2 regions of the Bacillus marinisedimentorum genome follow, and region 1 is predicted to be linked to the other one. Evidence: riboswitches for the same ligand, from Rfam matches in the RefSeq annotation. Region 1 holds a riboswitch; the other holds the start of a gene.
The links. Region 1 has a riboswitch for thiamine pyrophosphate ahead of A4U59_RS18350 (MTH1187 family thiamine-binding protein). Riboswitches for the same ligand answer to the same signal wherever they lie in the genome.
Positions count from the first base shown of each region.

Region 2: another riboswitch for thiamine pyrophosphate. It lies ahead of A4U59_RS15220 (acyl-CoA dehydrogenase family protein); the one in region 1 lies ahead of A4U59_RS18350 (MTH1187 family thiamine-binding protein).

Region 1 covers NZ_LWBL02000065.1:20,637-28,472, reverse strand. Annotated here, with positions in the region: gene A4U59_RS18360 (ABC transporter substrate-binding protein) at 1-362, opposite strand, end outside; gene A4U59_RS18355 (ABC transporter permease) at 375-1,157, opposite strand; gene A4U59_RS18350 (MTH1187 family thiamine-binding protein) at 1,162-1,452, opposite strand; TPP riboswitch at 1,755-1,864, opposite strand; gene A4U59_RS18345 (alpha/beta hydrolase) at 2,109-2,822, shown strand; gene A4U59_RS18340 (MFS transporter) at 2,929-4,194, shown strand; gene cls (cardiolipin synthase) at 4,235-5,737, opposite strand; gene A4U59_RS21485 (hypothetical protein) at 5,887-6,057, shown strand; gene A4U59_RS18330 (hypothetical protein) at 6,253-6,462, shown strand; gene A4U59_RS18325 (hypothetical protein) at 6,480-6,665, shown strand; gene A4U59_RS18320 (DegV family protein) at 6,742-7,596, opposite strand; gene A4U59_RS18315 (DMT family transporter) at 7,644-7,836, opposite strand, start outside.
Region 2 covers NZ_LWBL02000050.1:32,346-40,181, forward strand. Annotated here, with positions in the region: gene A4U59_RS15195 (hypothetical protein) at 1-931, shown strand, start outside; gene A4U59_RS15200 (hypothetical protein) at 1,379-1,576, shown strand; partial or broken gene A4U59_RS22055 (thioredoxin family protein) at 2,241-2,447, opposite strand; gene A4U59_RS15205 (hypothetical protein) at 2,460-2,900, opposite strand; gene A4U59_RS15210 (NifB/NifX family molybdenum-iron cluster-binding protein) at 2,945-3,316, opposite strand; gene A4U59_RS15215 (protein-glutamine gamma-glutamyltransferase) at 3,536-4,381, shown strand; gene A4U59_RS22615 (YjcZ family sporulation protein) at 4,573-4,695, shown strand; gene A4U59_RS15220 (acyl-CoA dehydrogenase family protein) at 4,761-5,819, opposite strand; TPP riboswitch at 5,883-5,993, opposite strand; gene A4U59_RS15225 (DUF421 domain-containing protein) at 6,036-6,728, opposite strand; gene A4U59_RS15230 (DUF7669 domain-containing protein) at 7,142-7,836, shown strand, end outside.

The DNA of each region.
Region 1 (7,836 bases):
GCGGCGATGGAGACAAGCGGGATGCCGGCAGAACGTGCCTGGGTGACGCCCTCCTGGTAGCTCACTCCGAAATCGGCTTTGCCGGAAGCGACAATCTGGCCGGCTGAACCGCCTTCGCCGGGCTGGACGATTTCGACATCAAGTCCCTGTTCCTCATAATAACCGTTTTCAAGAGCGGCATAGAGGCCGGTGTGATTTGTGTTCGGGAACCAGTCAAGCATGACGGTGACCTCCTGGTCCTGCTCGTTTTCCGTGTCAGTTTCTGCTTCTGAATCGGCTGCTTCTTCATTTCCACAGGCCCCTAAAATAAAAGGAAAGGTGAAGAGTATTGCGATAAGAAACGATTTTGTGAATTGCAGCATATCAGTTCCTCCTTATGATTGTTGTTTTGATTGGTGCCAGGGCATCATCAGCCTGCCAAGAAGTTCGATGATCCCAAAAATGACAAGGCTTAAGACGACAATGACAAAGATGGCGGCAAAAACCCGCTCGGTTAAATAAGATTGAGATGCACGGGTCAAATAAATACCGAGTCCTTTGTTCGCGCCGAGCCATTCCCCGATCACCGCACCCATGACGCTGTAGGTGCCGGCAATGCGGAGGCCTGAAAAGAAATAGGGAAGGGCGGCAGGCAGTTTGACCATCCGAAAAATCTGCATCCTGCCCGCACCCATCGTTTCCATAAGACGGATCATATCTTTGTCGGTATACCGGTAGCCTTCCGCAAGATTGATCGTAATCGGAAAAAAGCAAACAAGGGCGACAATAATGACTTTCGGCAAAATCCCATAACCGAACCAGATCATGAACAGCGGTGCTATCGCAATGATCGGAACGGTTTGCGAGACGACGAGAATCGGATAGACAGCTTTCCTCAGCCATTCAGATACATCAAGAAACGTGGCAATGACAACACTGAGCATTACAGCTGCCGTCAGGCCGAGGGCGGTCTCAAGCAGCGTTCTCATCGTATGCTCTGTAAGCAAGGCCCTTTGTTCCCATAGCGATTCGGCAATCAGTGACGGAGCGGGCAGAATCCATTTTTCAATGCCGGATACGACAGTGCCTGCTTCCCAGATGACGAGGAGACCGAGAAGAACCAGCCCCGGAAGTGACAAGGACAGGAGCCGCCCCGCCCAGCTTGTATTTAAGTTCACGGCGTTAGGAGCGGTATTTATGGACTTTTTCATCAATCGTAACGTCCCTGTCCGGGCGATAATGGATTTTTATGCAGGTCATTATGTCACTTGCCCCCGCCTCGACACATGCATCTTGCGCCCTTTTGACGATTTCCAGCAATTGATCGAGCTCGCCCTCCATTACCGTTTCCATCGGACCGACTTCATACTTCACGCCTGATTGGCGGACAACCTCGATGGCTCTGTCCACAACTTCGTAGCTGTTTTCTGTTCCTTTCGGCAGTACTTGAAATCCCAGATTGACACTGCTCATGTAAAATCCCCCTTAATAATTTTGCTCGCTGCCCCTGCCTGAGTTCCCAGCCTCATAAAGCAGGTGAAACCCCGAAAGAGCAGCTGTGATGAGTCTCACCGTCCATCTTGCGGCATAGAAGACGCCGTGAATGCGACCGACTTGCAGCAAGAACGGATGCCGCACTTTTGCACGTGGAGAAAACGGCCACCTTGAAGCCAGTGGCAAAAGAAAAAGGCTGCCTGATTCAGGCAGCCTTTGGTTCACCAATAGTTATAGTGATAAAATGGAATAATAGTCATTGTTCCGCAATAAAACGGAAAACAAGTCCATTTTTTGGTTCCTACGCTGGCATTATCCAGATCAGGTTCATGGGTCGATGCGTTAAAAGCATCCTCTCAGCCTGGTCAACCGGGCTCCCCGTCCTATTCAGTTTGATTTATTTAAAACAATAGCAGAGGTCAGGCTTGTTGTAAACGTTTTTATTTGCGCGGAGTACAGGATAATAATGTGGGGGAGCGGAAGGATTGATGTTGCTCTGGCTGTTGGGCTGTTATAAAACGGATTGCCGGATTTAGATAAAGGCCGGTTCCAGGAAAGACATCTTGAAAATCGGCCTCAGGCGCATTTATACATAAATTTCACTTGAACTTCTACCACGAAAGGAGGCGCGTTGTATGATTGGGTGTTTGCTTATTCACGGATTTACGGGGGCCCCTTATGAAGTGGAGCCGCTGGCCGATCATTTCCGCAAAACAACGGATTGGAAAGTGGATGTTCCGACTCTTCCGGGCCACGGGGAAGAAGAAGAGTGGGACGGGGTTGTTCATAATGACTGGATAGACACGGCTGAAAAGGCGTTTTTGAAGCTTTATGAAGAGTGTGACGTTGTGTATGTTGTCGGGTTTTCAATGGGGGGTATGATAGCGGGTTACCTTGCTTCGAAGTATCCGGTTGACCGGCTTGTACTGCTCAGTGCGTCAGCACATTATATCAACTTGAAGCAAATGGCGGCTGACATCTTGGAGATGATAAAAGATGCGGTAAAGGGAGGCTTGAAAGATAACGAACTGTTTAAACGATATAAGAAAAAAACCGGTGCAACGCCTATCCGGGCCACTATTGAATTTCAGAAGCTTGTCCGGAAGCTGCGTCAGGAGCTGGAAAACATATCAGCCCCTGTTTTGATCATCCAGGGGGAGAGTGACGGACTGATTCCCCATAAGACAGCGTCTTTTTTATATGAATCGGTTTCGTCTGAAGAAAAATATGTTTATTATTTGCCTGATTCGAAGCATATTCTCCTGCACGGCACCGATAAAGAACAGATTATCGAACTGGCGGATTCTTTTTTGCACGGCAGGCTCGGAAACCGGTCGAGCGGTGTTTGAGGTGAAATCAACTATTTGGAATGCTTTCCATTTTAAGAACGGGCGCACCCGCTTTATAATAAAACCAGTTTGAGACGAATTTTTATACATACACAGGGGGGTGAAGATGAACCAGAATTCGCAGCCGATTAAAACCCCGTTTTTTTATGGATGGACGGTGGTGGCCCTGGCCGCTGTTGGCGTGTTTTTTTCCGGGCCGGGCCAGACGTATTCCGTATCGGTTTTTATCGAGTCGTATATAAAAGAGTTTGAAATGAGCCGTTCAGCTGTTTCAAGTGTGTATTCAGCAGCTACATTGCTTGCCGGACTGTTATTGTTTATCGTGGGACGGCTCGTCGACCGGTTCGGACAGCGGGCGATGATGGCATCTGTCGGATTGATGCTCGGGCTGGCGGCTCTCTGGAACAGCATGCTGACAGGGCCCGTCATGATGTTCATCGGCTTTTTTGCGATCCGGCTATTCGGGCAGGGGTCGCTGACGCTGATTCCGAATACGCTCGTGCCGCAGTGGTTTCTTGTAAAAAGGGGCCGGGCCCTTAGTTTCATGGCTATCGTCGGGTTTTTGAGCTCCGCCCTGCTGCCGCCGCTGAACGCCTATTTGATTGAATATTGGGGCTGGCGATCGACGTGGATCATGTGGGGCGTTCTGCTGATTGCTGTATTTGTTCCGCTCGTGCTATGGCTTGTCCGGAACAAGCCGGAAGATATTGGATTGTACCCTGATAACTTGCCGCCAAAGAAGCTGAAGGCTGAAAATCGGCAAAAAGGAGATATCTCAACCGGATTTGAAGTGAACTGGACGGTGAAGGAAGCGATGAGGACGCGGGCGTTTTGGCTGATTTTATTTTGTGTCAGTATACCGGCCCTCGTCAATACCGGATTGACGTTCCATCTTATCTCCATTTTAAAAGACAGCGGGCTTGAACCGACGATGGCAGCTTTTGTCCTCAGCCTGATGGCGATTGTCGGGTTTCCGGTCACGTTTGCCTCCGGTTTTCTCGTTGAACGGATTGCGGTCAGATATTTGCTGGCCCTGTCGTTTGCGGGCCACGTCATTTCAATGATCATTTTGCTGATGGTAAATACGCCATTTTTGGCCATCGTTTACGGAATCGTCTGGGGGATGGTCAACGGTTTTGAACGGATCACGTTAAATATTGTATGGCCGAATTATTTTGGCCGTGAACACCTTGGCAGCATAAAAGGAATCGCAAGTACGACGATGGTCATCGGGTCAGCGTTCGGGCCCCTTCCATTCGGGATTGCCTATGATATGTTTGGCAGCTATACGGAAATCATCATGATCGTCATGCTGCTGCCGCTACTTGGAGCAATCGCCGCCCTGGCAGCGCCGCCTCCTCGTGCAGGATGATGGTTTTCCAGCCGATTTCCCGCCAGGTATATTGTTTTTGTTACAGAATGGGTGAGAACAGCCTTGCAAATGACTCCTTCGATCTAATCCACAGACTGCGCTTTTGAAAGCGCTGAAGGTTCACATTGAGGCTGTCTTTCATGTCCTCCCTGTAGTTTGCGATAAGCTGATGGACGCTTAATGTATGGTAAAGGAAGAGGTTGACTTCAAAGTTCAAATTGAAGCTGCGCAAGTCCATATTGGCTGTTCCGATGGAAGCCATTTTTCCGTCTGCAATGATCACTTTTTGATGAAGGAAGCCGCGCTGGTAAAGGTGGACTTCAACACCTTCAGACAGCAGTTCTCCGAAATAGGAGCGCGTTGCATATTGAGTCAGTAAGCTGTCATTTTTTTCGGGGACAAGCAGTTTGACTTCCACCCCTTTTGCTGCAGCCATGCGAAGCGCCTGGCGGATCGGTTTGCTCGGTACAAAGTAAGGGGTGGCGATCCAAATCGATTCCTGTGCCTCGGAAATAAGGCTGTAGTATAGGTCCCCCATCGTGCCCTGGGGCATGTCCGGACCGCTCGCGACGACCTGGACTCCGCCATCCTCACGGGTGACCGGGGCACTTAGGTAATCCTCGCTAAATAAGTTTTCACCGTCAACATACGCCCAGTCAACGAGAAAAATGGCATGGAGGTTACGGACAGCTTCCCCGTGCATTTTCACATGCGTATCGCGCCAGAAGCCGAATTTCGGGTTGCGTCCGAGGTATTCGTCGCCGACGTTCAGCCCGCCGACAAAACCTGTATGGCCGTCTATCACCACTATTTTCCGGTGGTTTCGGAAATTCAGTTTTTGATTGAAAAAGCCGTGTTTGATCGGCAGGAAGGAGTGGAGTTTTATTCCGCCTTCCTGAAGTTTGCGGATTGATTTTCCGGATAAGGTAAGACTGCCGATTGCATCATAGATCAGCCTGATTTCAACTCCTTCGGCCGCCTTTTTTAAAAGCAGGTTCATCAATTCATTGCCAACCTCATCATCCCGGAAAATGTAATATTCCATATGGATGAATCTCCGGGCTTTTTCAAGCTCTTCAAATAAAACGGCAAACTTTTCCTCGCCGTTTTTAATAATATCGGTTCGGGTATGAAAGCTTACAGGTGCAATGGCCCGTTTTTCGATTAGTCTCATGAGGCCCTGTTCACTGGCACCCCAGTCTTTCCATTTGAGCGAATAGCGGGATGAAACATACCGTGTGATCGCATCTTTAGAATAAGCAAGCTTGTTCTTGAACAAATGTCCTTTTACTTGAAGCTGGCCCGAATAAATGAAAAAGATATAGCCTCCGAGTGGAAAAAACAATAATACATAAAGCCATAGCAGGGTTTTATAAGGGGAACGGTTTTCAAGCATAAGAACATAGGAAACGGAGCCGATTACTGCAATGTAAACGGCAGCAGCCATGATTTTCTGCACTATAGGCAAAGAAGTCAGAAAAATGATGTATAAACTTGCTGTCATCAAAATGAAATAAATTGTCTGTCTCACTATATTCTTCATAGCAGGATCTCCTGTATAATAGGCTTTTTAGTTATAATTACCCGTCCTGCAAACAGAAGAAACAGTGGAAAAATTTTCTTCAAGGCACCCATAAAGGGGGAGGATGCCCGAATAGTTATGTTAAAGTCTGACCCCTGGAGGGAAAAAAGATGACCGAAAGTCCCAAGAAGGAAAAAATCCATCCTACCATTAACCGCTGTATGGAACATCTAAAAGTCCTTGAGGTGGACAATAAAGTCAGGCAGGTGGTCTACATGTACATGGAATCCCTGTACAGGGAAACGGAAAATCCGCCTGAAGAAGCTGAACCCAATCGTTAAAACACAAAATAAATAGAAGCGGGAAAAAAAGATGAAGCATGCACGATAGGTGTGCAGGCAGTCCGTTTTCTGATAGAACCGCAACACCCCGGCGCTTGTCGGGGTGTTTTATTTTTTATGGGAACAGTAAAGAAGTTTTTTAAAGAACAGGAAAGGGTAAATATATATAAAGTTGAATCCAGGGAGATGGTCTGCATGGAGTATCAGAATGAGCGGACAAGGTTGTATTGCAGTGTCACCCGGAACTTCGTAAATGTGGAGTATTCAAGCGGCACAATAAAAGGGGATTTCCTCTTGACCTGTACGGGGATTGAGGAGGATCTTTGTGACTCATGCCTTGTCGTCCAATTATATAATACGTCCTCTGACAGAGACGAAATCCATAGCAGGCAGCTAGTGCAATAAAGAAAGGAGTGGCGCATATGCCGGAAAAAGATGAACAGGGACGGAATAAGAACCTGCGTCGAAAACACGAGCGGGATGACGTGCCGTCAAACCAGTTGTTTCCGGAGGAAGAAGTGCCGGATGATATTCTGGAGAGAGACCTTGAAATCGAACAGAACAGCGGCATGAAGCGTGCCGATGATGAAGGTGAAGATAAAGACTGACAAGCCTTCGGAAATAGAGGAAACAGATAAAAGAGCCCGTGCCATCCGGTACGGGCTCCTGTTTTTTCCAGGCAGTTTATTTTTTACGGTATCCGATCACCAATCCGCCTTCACCGGCATATGTGCCGATCAGCGGCCCGATTTCCGAGATGATGACCTCTTTGAAGTTATATTGTTTCTGGATTTCTTCGACAATAGCCCGGGCTTTTTCTTCACAATTGCTGTGTGCGAGCGCAAGTACTTTTTTCTCGAAATTTTTGCCGTATTCACCGATCTGTTCAACGAAGCGGCGCATCGCCTTTTTATTGCCGCGCACTTTTTCGGTGACATCAAGTTCTCCCGCTTCATTAGCTCTCATCAGCAATTTGATGTTGAGTGTTTTGGCAATGGCGCCGCGAACCCGGTCAAGCCGGCCGCCTTTAATGACATTTTCAAGGGTATCGAGCACGAAAGCGGTGTTCGTATCATCGATCCGTTCTTCAACGGAAGCGACAATGGCATCCATTCCGAGCCCGTCTTCAATTTCCAGCGCAGTTTCGTATACGAGCAGAGCGAGTCCTGCTGATGCGGAATTTGTATTGAAAACTTCCACCCTGCGGCCGCCATGCTCGTCCAAAAACATTTGCCTGGCCATCATAGAGCTGTCATACGTGCTGCTAAGTGCGTTTGACAGGGCAAGCACCAGAATCTCATCCTCCGGAGCAGTCTTGTTGAACACATCAAGGAAGTCCTGTGGTGACGGGCTTGCCGATCTCGGAAAATCCTCTTCCTCACGCATCATCCTGTAAAACGTCTGGCTGTCGATTTCAGTTCCGGTCTTAAAATGGCGGTCCCCGAACGAAACCGTTAATGAAACAACTTCAATATCGTACTTTTCAAATATATCGTGAGGCAAGTCACAGCTGCCGTCAGTGATCAATTTAATTGCCATTATATCCCACCCACCTTACCTTATTAGTCCTTTTTACATTGTATCATTTATACATCTGCCCGCCTATTAAAACCTTTAAGCGCTTTTGTCCGATGTATGCGCTCGGCGCGTTTATGAAAGAACAAAAACAGGAATATACCGAAAAGAATCAGGAATCCGCCGGTGACTTGCGTCATCGACACCGTTTCGCCCAGGATATAATAGGCCAGAATGGAAGCCCCGATCGGCTCAAACAGAATG
Region 2 (7,836 bases), on a different contig from region 1:
CTCGTCCGAACTGGTGCAGGGATCGTCGTCGATTAAGGCATCGCTTGAACAAATGAGCGGGTCTGTCGGAGCCGGTTCAGGTGACATGAATCTTGATGAACTGAAAAAGCTTGAAGACGGCCTGCGCCAGATAGCTGCCGGATTGAGCGAAACGGAAAAGGGCCTGACGGATCTGAACACGTCATACAGCCAGGCATATCATGCACTTGATCAGGCGATGGAAGGGATTCCCGCTTATCAAATTTCCGAAGCAGACATCAAGGCGCTGCATGAAAGCGGCGCCGATCCGAAAGTCATCAACCAACTCACGGAAACGTATCGAGCGGCCCTTACTGCAAAAGGGACTTACGGACAGGTGAAAGAGGGGTTCGCTGCCGTCGGTCCGGCACTGGACCAGACAACAGGATCACTGAATGAAATGAGCGCCGGCCTCATAACTATGGCAGATAACCTCGGCAGCAGTTTGGATAACATGAACCTGGCAGATTCGATGAAGCAACTTGAGGAAGGGCTGCAGGCGCTGTCCTCAAATTACGGCGATTTCCATGCCGGCCTGGCTGAATATACCGGCGGAGTCGCCAAATTGGCAGAATCATACCAGGATCTCCATAATGGCATCGGCGGCCTGAAAGACGGAGGCGGCAAACTCGAAAATGGTGCGGCTGAACTCCATGAAGGCACATCCGAACTCGCGTCTTCCACGAGCGACCTGCCGGAACAGATGCAGCGCGAAATCGATGAGATGATGAATGAGTACGATAAATCGGACTTCGAGCCAGTATCATTTGTGTCACCTGAAAATGAAAAAGTGGAGTCCGTCCAATTTGTCATTAAAACGGAAAGCATCAAGAAAGCTGAACAAGATAAAGACGCTCCGGAACACGAAGAGGAAAAAAGCTTCTGGGACCGTTTGCTGGACTTGTTCAGGTGATAGCAGCCTTCTCCCATGGGCAGTGGGGGGAGGCTGTTTTTGTTTTGATTGATGCAGGGGAGGGAGACGACCTTAAGGCATAATAGGCAGAAGAGTTTAAGAACACCCTTGTTGAAGCCGCTTAATAAATTTTGGTTTTCTCCAAGGGAAATAATGTTAATATTATGATGACTGGTTAAAGTTGTGGGGTGTTAATCGTGTTGAAATTTGTTGATGACTTAGCAGGTGCTATCTATGATATTATTACGTTTGTCATAAGGTCAATTAGTTATTTGCTGGCAGGGATGATTATTGTTGCAGTTCCAGTGTATATGATTGTTTGGATAGTTGAATTATTTCAGTGATTTGATTATTTTTAAGAGATTTATTTTAACAAACAGAACGGATAGTACGTTAGTTGTTTTTGACTATTTGCTATGTATAATTCACTTGTAAGGAGTGCATCTATTGACCGAACTTGCAGAAGCTTTACGTGCAATTGCCATAACGATTTTAGTGATCAGTTCCTCTTTTTATTTTCGCCATTTGGACAAAACCAGGAAACAAAGGAAACTGTCAACCTTTGAATTCGTCATGTACGTCACGATTCAAATTGCCTTTATTTTATTTACAGTCAGCTTATTGCTTTACATATTTGTTGTATAGTGATTCAGCCGGGGGTTACAGTTTGTCTATGTTAAAGTTTGTTGTTGGAAAACCGCCAAACAGAGCAAGTACAAAGAAATGGAAACCATCTCAGATTATCTTGTTTAACAATATAAACATTGTTCTTTATTCATCTGGCGAAGTAGGGTTGTAGCATTAGTAGGGCAATTTAAACTGGGGTGTTGATTTCCGCTTCAGGGGCTCGCTTTCACCCAAGGGCACAAGTGCGACATCTGTTCCTGCTTCCCTTCGGTTGCACTCACAGTGTCTTCTTTGCCGCGGGGCGGCGGTGAGCCTCCTCATCGCTATCGCTCTAGCGGGGTCTCACCTGTCCCGCTGCTCCCGCCTGCGGGGGTAGCGAACAGGGAAGACCCCGCAGGCGCGAATAGTGCCGAGAAGCTCCCGGTCGCCCCGCGGAAAGCGAATGCCTGCAGCGGAAAGGAACGGGCTATCTCCAGAATAACCTGCTATCATTTTTGCAGTTTTTCAAAGATGGGTTAGTTTGATAAGCCAAACATTTAAATTCGGATTTATGTGACTTATACTTTGCTGATGAATAACAACATTGAACGTTAACACAGCCCAGAATAAAATAAAAACCCGAACAGGAGGCCTATATTCCATAGGCTCTATCTATTCGGGTTCATTCATTTCAATTCATGGATTATTGGAGAATTTCCTGGATCTTGCCAAGGATCAGCTGCTCAGGAGCTGCGCCTTCCTGTTCGGCTTTCCCGTCGTTGATGACGGTTTTCGGTACGCCCATGACGTTATGCTTTTGAGACAATTCCTGGAATTCCATTGCCTCAATCATTTCGCCGCGGATACGAGGGTTGACCATTGCCATGTGGTGAGCCACGCGAACTGCGCGGGGACAATGAGGTCAGGTGGGTGTTACGAATACGGAAAGTGTAACATCCTGATCGATCGCTTTAAGTGCCTCGATCGTTGCCGGCTCCAATCCGATTTTGTCATTGGCGATATCGATGATGTCCTCGATCAATGTCGTGAACTCGTAGCCTGATGGAATGCCGTAGAAACGCACGCCTGTATCAGTGCCGTCTTCCTTCACGAATACGATCGCAGGATACTTGTCGACACCAAGGCGGCTCACTTCATCCGCATTTTCATCCTTATCCAAATACTGAATGTCGATCTGATCGGATAATGAAGTCAATTCTTCAAGAATTTCTTTCGTCTCGCCGCACATTTCGCAGTTGTCGGTTGTGCTGAAATAACGGATATGCGCAGTGCCAGTCATCTGGCTGAACATATCTCTGATCGTCTGCTTGTCTTCCTCAGCAATCTTTGCCACAGTACTCATCTCCTTTTAAAAAAGTATGTACCCTTAGAGTTTTCCCTTAAGGCTCAGGAATTAAACGGCTCTTGCTGCAGCAGCCGGCCGACAGCTTCCCGTGCGGAGCCATCCGCTCCTGTCATAACCTTCATGTCTGTTTCGTTCATCACCTTATGCAGCCCTCTGCCTGCATGATGGACAAAAACGACATCGACATTTTGCTCTAAAAGAAAATCTTTGATAGTGTCCTGGTGATTTGCAGGATGGTGATGATGGCCGCCTTCATGATGGCCATGCTCGCCGTGCATCGCGGCAAACGGTGCATCAATTTCGTTCCAACGAGCGACCTCTCCATTCTCCACATCAACAAGCGCCAGGGTTGCGGTCCGTCCGAAATGGGCATTCACCATTCCGTCAGGCGTTACTGCTACAGCGATTCTCATGCCAACACCTCTTTAGTCAGTAGGTTAATAACCCTTAGGGGTATATTACGTCTTCAATTGTAACGTTAAATGGCAGATAGTTCAAATGAAATTTGCAGATTGATGCCAGGCACCGCTTCCTGGCGGAAATAACAATTCATCTATACGATTAATGCTGAAACATCTTAAAAAACAAATTCGAATAGGATAGGTATCAAGACAGTATGGAAGGGGAATCACATGATACAAATATCAGGGATGCCTCCGCAGCAAATGGAATCGTGGGATGCAGGAAGTGTGGAAAAAAAGATCATCCAGCAAATGCTTGATGCTCCTGTCCTTTATTCCTATCGCACCAGAAGTGAACTTTTATTTGAAATCAACGTCCGAAAAAATATCATAGAAAGCGCGGAAAAGATGAATGAACAAAAGATTGAATTTACAACCTTTAAAGGCGCTCGCTGCAATCCTGAATACTGGCACCTGACGGAACAAGGGGGGTTCCTTTTAAAGCCGGGGATACGTCCATCAGCAGCTATTATGGATATTTATGTGAATAGTCCTTTGTACGGTTTTGAATGTGCGACAGCTTCCGTAATCATCCTTTACCATGCAGCGATAAAAAGCATTGGTAAGCGTGTATTTGATGTCATGTTCCAGGACCTTTATTTATACAGCTGGCATACCGATTCCGATTTGGGGCTGCACACCTTTTATGCGAATCATTTGATCCCTGGCGATGTTGTTTACTTCAAAAATCCGGAATTTAATCCCGGGACTCCATGGTATAGAGGAGAGAATGCTGTCGCGTTGACGGGCGGCAAATTTTTTGGCCATGGGTTCGGCATAAGGGACGATGAAAAAATGATTCAAAAATTGAACAAACATCGCAAACAGGGGAGCACGCAATCAGCTTATTTAACGAATTTAGTCACAAGGCCATCTTTTAATCGGTTAGCTGAACTTTCAGCAGCCCAAAATGGCCGTACAGTTCGTCGAGTGCCCTACACTGTCATACACCATAATAAATGCTCGATAGCCTTCATTCAGTATTTGACTTATTACAAGAAAATGATTACCGGATAACCGGGCAGTACCAGTCCATGACATTAACCCATTTATGATGTTGACGGGCTCAACTTTCTTTTAGGTGAGTATGATATAGTGACAAATAACTATCGGGAAGGAAGGGTTAAAACGTGGATAATGTAAATGCAATGCCATATATGGGAGCAAACGTAAATGCAGCACCTGTAATGGGCGCCAATGTTCCTCCTATGCCAAGTTATGTTTCTCCAGGTTATAGATACTGTCCTCCGGCAAGGGGATCCAACACATTCGTGTTGATTGTCGTGTTGTTTATCCTATTGATCATTGTAGGTGCTTGCGGTTTTTATTAAACCATGAAGTTGGTGCCTGGTCCCGGCGCAATTAAAACGCGCTGGATCAGGCACCGTTTCTTTTTTCAATCTCCATATGAGATCAGCAGTTTATGCTGTGAAGCCGTAAGCAAGTCCCGGTATGTCCGATTCAGGACGTTATCCTCGAAAAGAACGTCAATGCCCATATACCGGAAAAGATTCTGTGCGCCTTCTACCGCATGCCGGGCCGCTTCTTTGCTGTGCACGCTGATGTCGATCATCTCTTCATCAGACAGCGCGTTTCCGGCGAGATGGCTCTGCCAGGATGTTTCAATCGCCTTATGGAAGGCGGCAGCGGATTGATCGAATGGAGCCGTCAATTGCTCAATTTTACGAATGACAAACGAGTACCGCTCCTGATCCCAAATTTGTAATTTGCGCTCCGCATGGGCCTGGGCCTCTTCGAAAAAATGCCTGGCAATCCCGATTGTGGTCGCGGCGATATTCGCTTCGGCAAACGGCACGAATGGATAGTGATAGACCGGATTGTCATAATGGAAGTGAGGCTTGAACACATCAAACGTTCTCTCTTCCGGAACGAAGGCATCTTTCACATGAATCGTATGGCTGTTCGTCGCTTTCAGCCCGAATGCATTCCAGTCCTTTTCGATTTCCACCTGGCCTGGCCGCAAAATGAACGCCCGCACCGCTCCGTCTTCAACTCCGTCCACTTCAACGCGGCAGTTCGCTGTGAAGGTGGTCGCATGCAGCGAGCCGCTGCAAAACGGCCAGCTTCCGGTAACGCGCCAGCCCGCATCCACTTTGTTCGCAACCCCGTTCGGACGGTCACTGCCGGCTATGTATGCATCGCGCCGGGAAAAAACGTCAGGTGCAAAAGCAGGAGAAATCGTCGTCGCGAAAAAACCGGCCCCTGAACCGATCTGCACGAGCCAGCCAAAGCTGCCGTCGATCCAGGCGGCTTCTTCAAACAGCTTAACCGCCATCGGAAACGGCATCATCCTGCCGTTCAGCTCAGCGGGAAGGAATAACTTGAAAAGGCCCCGATCATAGATGATATCAAGCACATCCGGAGGCAGTTCACCGGCCTTTTCCATCTTCCGGGAATGTCCGCGAATCATGTCAATCGTATATGCATCAAACATCCTGCTTCATCCCTTCCTCTAAACTAAAAGCACTCCCTGACAAGAAGGGAGCGCCTAATTCATTAAGAAACAAGTTTCACTCCCTGCGCCGGCATTATCCGGCTCAGGTCAGCGGGTCAATATCTTTGCGGAATATTCTCAAGCCGGCCGATTCCAGCTCCCCGTTGAATCTATGAAATTCTTACTTTATTATACCGGACATCTTCTCGGTGTCTATCAAGTCGCATGCCTTTCATCTTCATAGGTTCTGATGTAAAATCCGCCAAGCCTGGTCCATTCAGCGTAAAAGACATCCTCAGCCCTTCGGATGTCATGTTCACCCAGCTGCTCATCAAGCCAGCTTTTGTCTTTGCCTATGACCTTCAGGCTCTTTTCATGGACCATGCCTTCATCAATGAGCAAAATGGAAGGTTCCTGAGGCGCCGTGTCAACCCCTAAATCCTTTGCCGTAACAGGTGACTGATCCGCATACTTCATCACACTCAGCTGCCCGCTCACTTCGAGAAACGCATACTTCACGTCACTGACAGAAAAGACCCCCTGCATGCGAAGCATCGTCCGGACCTGCTCCATTTCAAGCTTCGCCTTCTTCATCTCCTTAATGTCTATTTCCCCATTTTCAATAATGATGGCCGTTTTTCCTTTCAGCGGCTTACGGATCTTTTCAAACTTCTGCGGCAGCTTTTCAACGGTATAAATTAAAACGGCCCATAACGCGGCGGCATATATGACATGATAGATTTTTGTCTTTGTATCGTATATCCCCTCTTCAATAATCCCTCCGAGAATGAGTGCATACACAAAATCAAATGGTGTGACCTGGGCCATTTCCTTCTTTCCAAGAAGGCGGGTGATCAGGATGAGTGCGATCAGGCCGATGACCAGTTTCAAGGTAATGGTTGTAAACAAGCGGGAGGACCTCCTATCTGGTGGTGTGATAAGTTATTTACCCCTTATTTCGCTAAGTAATCTGGGAGTAGTTTCCATCCATACGAATACGAAGGTGAAGGGGGGATGAAAAAAATGAGAACAACTACACCATTAGCCAGGGAGAAGTTTAAAAGTCTTACCGAGCCCTCCAGTCGCATCTTTTTTAAAAAATCTGAGCAAAAGTAAAAAGAATAGGAGAATTCAACACAAAACTGGTCTGGAAGGACGAAGAAACGGCCAAAGGAGCTGGACAGAAAAACAAGTAAGCAAAGGGAATTGAGAGCCCCGGAATTGTCAGTTTTTTTTATAGGTGTGCCATAAATGGTTCAGTTGTTTTGTTATATTTAAAATAGAAAAATTTGCCTGAATAGAAACGGAAAGGGGAAAACCACATGCTTTATAAACTGTCTGGAAGCAACAACTTATCTGAAGGAATTATGGAGAAAGTAAGCGCAGGAAATGTCAATTACGAAAATGACTTTGAAAACTGGCTTGAAAACAGTCCGGATGCACTTCTGGATGAATATGAGGGGAATACAATTTTTTGGATTGGGCGGCAGACGAGAGCGGCAATCGGCGATTCCGGTAAATATCCCGATTTAATGGGGATTGATTCGGAAGGAAATCTTGTTATTGTGGAATTAAAGAAGGGCAGCACCCCTCGTGAAGTGGTCGCGCAGGCACTTGAGTATTCAACGTGGGCTTCCGCATTATCGGAAACAAAACTGAATGAAATCTTCCTTCTTTACCAGAATGGCAAAGGCCAGGGAACTGCGATTGAACTTCGGGACAAGTTTCATGAAGTGTTTTATCCTGACACCCAGGAAAAGAGCAGTGTTGAATTCAATCGGAAACAGCGTATTTTCATAATTGCCGAGACTGTCTCGCCGATTGTCAGAGAAGTGACGGACCATCTCCGGGACCGATATGGAATGGAGATTTTCTGCATGGAATACACCGTTTATAAAAGCTCTCAGGGCGAGTATATCATCAGCACCGAACAGATTGGAAGTTCCGCTTCAGTGAAATCCTCTACAGGCAGATGGAACGAGCCGGTAAAAGTGAAAGAACTGGTTTATGATACGGT